Regions from separate parts of the Kiloniella antarctica genome, predicted to be linked through region 2. Evidence: predicted binding sites of a transcription regulator. Region 2 holds the regulator's gene; the other holds the start of a gene.
The links. The regulator PhoB, encoded in region 2, activates phosphate uptake and scavenging genes when phosphate is short. The targets are predictions, from matches to a motif close to TNTCATAAAACTGTCA.
Positions count from the first base shown of each region.

Region 1 (3,426 bases), 310 kb from region 2:
GAGGTGTTTTTTATTGCCTTTTGCCTTGATCATCGTGCGCATCAGGTTCGGTTGAGACGGGTACGTAAGGCCTTAGCTCTTAAAAGTTTGGTCACGGCCAGGGGGGAACTCTACCCACTGGTATCGACTTTGTTTCGGTTGCCGGACCTCAATCGATTAAACGAAAGCCAGATGGCTGTGGTTTCTGTTGGAGGTATGGCCAGAGGGTTTGTTACTGGTTTTGTTGCTCCTGCACTTTGGTATGGTCTATTGGGACTACCGGGTTTGTTTGTACAGCAGGCTGTTCATCAAGGCGTAAGGTTTTATCGACAAAGACACCTTCAAGCGCCGTTGGAACATAATTTTAGCAGAGCCTTTATGGCCTTTGATCAGGTTCTCCTTGTTCTTCCGGATGCGTTGAGTGCCCTTTTGTTTATATGTGCGTCCATCTTTGTGCCGGGGACTTCTCTTGGGCAGGCTTTTTCCCGTTGTTGGCGGGGAAAACGTATGGCGGATGCCGCCTTGGGTGGGGCGCTAAGACTCAATTCTAGCGGACCAAGTGAGAGTAATTGGCGTAGAGAATTGGAGCGAGGAAACCTTGTGGTTCTCATTGCGGGTATTATGGGCATCGGTTTAATTGCGGGCGCGGTTTTGTTGAGATTTACAATCTAAGGCTTTAGATTTTTAATATTTACTCATTTAGAGTGTTGGCTGTAATCACACTTTGAAAAGCTTTGGCAGGGAGTAACAAGCTTCTGAGGTGTAGTATTTCACTAGTAATTTCTTTCTTGCTGGAAGAGAGAGGCGAGATTCCGAGGAGTTGATGTTAAGGGCTGGTAGTATAGAAAAGCCAGCCAAAGATCGTTGGCTGGCTTTTTTGAGGGAAAGAACACAAAAGTATCGATCTAAGGCAGAGCTGCTCTAAGTTTTTCAGAGTGTGGGTTTGAATAAGCGCGCTCTATGGTAATGGCACGCGGAGTTGCGCCTGCTCCATAATAACTGGAGTTATAACTTTCACGGGTAAAGAGCTTGGCTCCTTCTAGGGCACCGCCCCCAAACAGTCCCACCGAGCTGGAGAACGCATAAACATCAGCATCAAGATTAGTTGTGGTAGAAGCTTCTGCACCAGCTCCAAAAGGTCCGACAGCAATTGATATATCTGCTCCAAATTTGATTTCGCTGTCTAGCATTGCATCGACAGCACCTTGGTTCATAAGTGTAAAAACAACTTCGGACACTTCCCCTCCAATTTGCAAGCCAATGCTGCCAGCGGCGAGAGTGTAAAAAGCCGGATTACTCCAGGTACCATCAGAACCTTTTACCAGTAAAATGCCGGAACCGCCTTCACCCCCAACGATAAATCCACCTTTGACCAATTGCGGGATGATCAAGACGCCCTTAGCTTTGTTGGCGAACTTTTTCAGGATGGCATAGTCAGGATTACTTAACATTTTTTCAAGGGTGTATCGGGATTCTCCAACGAGTTCCTCTGCATCGCTTGCGGCTTGCGCGGGGGTGAGAAGGGCAAGTGGGCTGAGTAGGCTGATGATAAACGCAAGCCTCATGGCGCTGGCTAAAGGGAAAGCCTGTGAGAGCTGCTTGATCATTTTGTTCTCCTGGTCGGTAGCTGTTGGGTTGGATTAGTATGATTAAATTCTGGTTGTAGTATTACAGGAAAATACAAAAAGGGGCAGAGACATTTTGTGTCATGTATTTTCTCTATATGAGGCTCTGCGAGCGCAACAATTCGCAAGGTGGGATTGAGGGGCCATGAAGGTGGTCGAATTTTATGCAGGCATGTCGTCATGCGAAAGCCCTGTTCTAGATAAAAGCGTAAGACATGGTGTCAACCATTGCTATGCCCGATAAGAGCCGTCTTAGAAATCCACGATGTGTTATCATGTTGAGACCATCAACTTTTACTGGGTGAGTTTTGGGTATTGGAGTAAGTATCAGAGATAATAATGGGCAAATTATGTTTTTGTGAAGCTAATGGCGAAGTGTTTTTGGGTGACCAAAGCTGATCCTGTCATATTGCTGTAACATTAGAGTCACGAAACGATAATTTGTCATTTATCTGCAACGAAACTATCACATTTCAAAATTGTACTGATGCCCCATGTTGCCGGGATAACCCAAATAGTGGTGTGAAGGTTTTAAAAATGACGACGTCTAATCAATCAGGTAAAGCGAACAATGCTTCTTCGAAAGAAGCCAAATTAGCGAAGCCTTCCTTAGATAAAGATCTAAGCAAGATTGTAACGTTAGAAGAGGCCACACGGTCTATTTCCCAGCAACTGTTTGCGCCAGGCCTTGCGATACTCTTTCTTGCGGTTGCGGGCGGGTTTGCATCAATCCTTATTGGTGCGCAACCAAACGCAGTCTACATCGTTGTTGCGGCCACACTAGGCGGTTATATGGCGCTGAACATTGGGGCAAACGATGTTGCCAATAATGTAGGGCCTGCGGTTGGTTCTCGTGCCTTGACCATGACGGGGGCTTTGTTTATTGCCGCGATTTTTGAAAGCGCGGGCGCATTGTTGGCCGGAGGCGATGTTGTTTCAACTATTTCAAAAGGGATCATTGATCCTTCATTGGTGCCAGATAGTCAGACTTTTATCTGGCTTATGATGGCAGCGCTGCTTTCATCTGCGCTATGGGTGAATCTCGCAACTTATATTGGAGCTCCCGTCTCGACGACACATGCTGTTGTTGGAGGGGTGATGGGCTCTGGTATAGCGGCCGTTGGTTTTGGCGCGGTTAATTGGTTTACCATGAGTAAGATTGCGGCAAGCTGGGTTATTTCTCCTGTCCTTGGTGGTGTAGTCGCCGCTATTTTCCTAGCGTTTATTAAAAGTAATATTATCTATCAGGATGATAAAATTGCTGCAGCGCGACGCTGGGTGCCGATGTTGCTTGCTATTATGGCGACAGCTTTTTCCTGTTATCTGATGATGAAGGGCTTAAAAAAGATCTGGAAACCAGATTTTGAAATTATAGTTTTAATCAGCTTTGGAATTTTTATTGCATCGTATGTTGCCCTCAAGCCCGTTATTCGCAAGCAATCTGAGGGGTTGGAAAATCGAAACCAGTCTTTACGTAAACTGTTCCATCTACCTCTGATTTTCTCAGCGGCACTTTTATCATTTGCCCATGGGGCAAATGATGTTGCCAATGCTGTTGGTCCGCTTGCTGCGGTGATGCACGCTGCCCAATCCGGGGATATCGCGGCCAAGGTTACGATCCCGATTTGGGTGATGGTGATCGGGGCGATGGGGATTAGTTTGGGCTTATTCCTTTATGGCCCTAAACTAATTCGAATGGTTGGAGAACAAATTACCAAGATGAACCCGATGCGGGCTTATTGCGTGGCACTTTCTGCTGCAATCACGGTGATTATGGCCTCTGCACTCGGTCTTCCGGTTAGCTCTACGCATATTGCTGTTG
Region 1 is NZ_JBHUII010000001.1:1,206,519-1,209,944, forward strand. It holds gene ACFSKO_RS05725 (cobalamin biosynthesis protein) at 1-651, shown strand, start outside; gene ACFSKO_RS05730 (lipid-binding SYLF domain-containing protein) at 885-1,586, opposite strand; gene ACFSKO_RS05735 (inorganic phosphate transporter) at 2,142-3,426, shown strand, end outside.
Region 1: ACFSKO_RS05735 (inorganic phosphate transporter) is a predicted target of PhoB. The motif match lies at 2,007-2,022, and genes of this name have one in related genera.

Region 2 (3,426 bases):
TGCGGGCATTGTTGTGTAGTTCTGGGGCAAAACGGTAAAATATTTTTGGGGGTAAGACCAGATCGTTAACCCTGATAAACTCGGTCACGCAGCGATCAACCCCACCGATGGCGGTGAGAACGGCGCGTATTTGAGCATCGACGAGCCCCTCCATCGGGGCCAGGATTAACGTCACTATGTTAACTCGCAAAATTGATGTAAGAATCGACAAATAAACTGTGGAAAGTCATCCTAATGCAGTTCTCTGTCGTGAAGGCTTTTACCGCCCTATGCGTCCTAGAGTCAAAAATCAGAACTATAAATCCGTGTTGTCCAATATCTTTGTTCTCAAATTTATGATGACGGGCTGCCATTGCGGAGGCGGTTTAGTTCTCTCAGGAGAAGATAGAGCGTGTTGATATCTGCCTGACCATTTTGAGCACCCCCAAGGTCCTGTTGAGCCTCTGACGTTGCCGTCGAGATCTCGGTTGAGCTTTGGTCCAGATATCCCAAGTCGACCAGCAGCCTTTGCACACTATCTTTGGGAATCGGGGAGACATAGTTGAATTGTGTTGGGGCTTGCGGTGAGGCTGGTAAGTTCCAAAGCGCGATGGTTTGCGCAGAAATAGGATGATTTGGCGCGAGGGAGAGGCCAGTTTCTTCTATGATATAACGGTTCAGGGGACCATCACTATGCTGGGGGCACTTATTTTTGAGGGTATCGGATGGATTACACAAAGGGAAAAGTGCCTGTACATGTTCCCATCCGCGGCGATAACCCGCCACCATAGTCAGGTCTTGTCTGGTTACCTGATTGCGAACACCGACCCATCCTGTGTGATCTCCGAGCGGGAGAGAGAGACTGATCTGTGCCCAGTTATTGAGCATGGATTTCAAGTTTTGATTCTTTGGAACAAATCCTTGTGCAATTTGGTAACTTTCAGCAGGAGAAAAAATTGTTGAATCGTCCCTTTGATAGCCCGCAACAAAAACCATTTCCTTTGGCTGAAACCATCTGCCTTCTACCAAATCATAGAGACATGAAGCAGGAGCTAAAAGTTTGTTTTTGCCGACCATCACGCCATTACAAAAGTGGCGACCTGCCACATTTAGGCGACCAAGCGCACTCCAGGGATATTCCCTTGCTTCAAGACGCGCCATTTTATTGTCCGTGAGAAAGTAAGCATTTTCTTGTTGAGCTGTATCATTAGGGGAGGAAACCGTGGCCGAGGGTTGAGCCGACGTGGCTTGGGACTTTGGTTGAGAACCACATCCGGTAAGCAGAAACAGGGAAATGAAACTGCTTATGATCAGAAAATGGATATTCTTCACGATCTTACCTCTAAGATTTTGATTAGAAGGATAGGATAACAGAAGGAGTTGGTGTCATCCATATCGAGTGCAAGAAAACAATGAGTTATGTAGTGTTCGCACTATCTTCTGTATTCTCTTAGAGTGATGAAGCCTTGCTAAACAAAGAATAAAGATAAGACCATAAAATGGCTTATAAGCAAAAAATGGCCGTGATAAACACGGCCATTTTTTAGAAATTTTGATATGATTTCAAAGGGTCAAGCGGCTTTGGCTCTATCCAGAGCGTACCCAGCGGATCGTACCGTCCGAATAAGATCGAGTTCGGGACCTTCATTCAATACTTTACGCAGACGTCTGATGTGTACGTCAACGGTACGTGGCTCTACGTACACATCATGACCCCAGACTGAATCCAATAGCTGTTCTCGGCTGAAGACACGTCCTGGGTTTTGCATCAAGTGACGTAACAGTTTGAATTCGGTTGGGCCGAGGTGGACTTCACGCTCACCGCGGTAAACCTTATAGGCTGCCAAGTCCATATTTATGTCTTCAAATGCCAAAGCTTCAGTAACTGTTTCTGGCTTGCTGCGACGCATGATGGCGCGAATACGGGCAATGAGTTCTGCAGGAGAAAAGGGTTTGGTCATATAATCATCTGCGCCAGAATCAAGACCTCTGATCTTGTCTGTTTCTTCACCGCGTGCGGTGAGCATGATGATCGGGACACCCTTGGTTTCTGGCAAGCGACGAAGTTGTCTGCAAACCTCAATACCTGAGAGCAAAGGAAGCATCCAATCTAGTAAAATCAGATCTGGAGCTTCTTCTTTTGCACGGAGTAGAGCTTCTTCGCCATCATGAGCTTCGTTAACGCGAAAACCTTCTTTTTCAAGGTTATAGCGAAGCAAGGTTGTCAGGGCGATTTCATCTTCGATGATCAAAGCGAGAGGCTTCATGGAAAGGTCCTTTTTTTCCATTGTATTAAATTTCTATTTCGCTGTCATTATTATCGGGCGCATCACTATTTGGACTGAGCACCTGAAAGGAAGTACGGTCTCCCTTTGGTCGCTTGCCTTCTAGGCGCGCACCTGTGGATAGATAGTAAATAGTTTCGGCAATATTGGTGGCATGATCTCCCATGCGTTCGATGTTTTTTGCGATAAATAACATATGGGTACAGGCACTAATGTTGCGTGGATCTTCCATCATGTAAGTGAGAAGCTCACGGAACAAAGAAGTGTACATTTCATCAACTTCTTCGTCTCGGTGCCAGACGTCAATTGCTCTGTCTTTGTCGCTGTTAGAAAATGCATCAAGAGTATCTTTGACGATTTCTTGAACAAGCCGAGACATACGCATAATGCTTGTAACCGATTTTTGCGGGGGCATCTGATTGATGGCGATGCTGCGCTTGGCGATGTTTTTGGCATAATCGCCAATCCGCTCGAGATCAGAAGAGATCTTGAGGGCGGAAATAACCGCACGTAAATCGTTTGCTACGGGTTGGCGAAGGGCGATTAATTGCACAACTGCTGATTCTAACTCTTCTTCTAAGGCATCGATTTTTGCATCTTCTGCTCTTACTAACTCTGCCTTGGCACTGTCGCGTTGAACGAGAGCGTCAACAGCTTCAGCGAGCTGGTTTTCCGCCATGCCCCCCATACGAATAATGATTTCATGGATGGTGCGTAATTCTTTATCGAAAGAACTGACGATATGGTCTTTTGTATCTGGCATATCTATAATCCTTAACCAAAACGTCCAGTAATGTAACCTTGTGTACGGTCGTCTTGGGGGCTGGTGAAGAGTCTGTCTGTTTCACCGACTTCAACCACTTCGCCCATATGAAAAAAAGCAGTTCTTTGTGAGACCCTTGCGGCCTGTTGCATGGAGTGGGTTACGATTACAATCGTAAATCTCTTGCGCAACTCATCGATCAATTCTTCGATCTTTGCTGTGGCAATGGGGTCTAGAGCAGAACAAGGTTCATCCATAAGGATGACTTCAGGGTTGATCGCAATGGCACGGGCAATACAAAGGCGTTGTTGCTGTCCGCCTGAGAGACCGGTACCGGGTTTGTCGAGGCGATCTTTTACTTCATCCCAGAGACCTGCGCGACGCAAACTTTCTTCGACA
Region 2 is NZ_JBHUII010000001.1:897,885-901,310, reverse strand. It holds gene ACFSKO_RS04290 (tRNA dihydrouridine synthase) at 1-175, opposite strand, end outside; gene ACFSKO_RS04285 (hypothetical protein) at 334-1,311, opposite strand; gene phoB (phosphate regulon transcriptional regulator PhoB) at 1,551-2,267, opposite strand; gene phoU (phosphate signaling complex protein PhoU) at 2,272-3,027, opposite strand; gene pstB (phosphate ABC transporter ATP-binding protein PstB) at 3,039-3,426, opposite strand, start outside.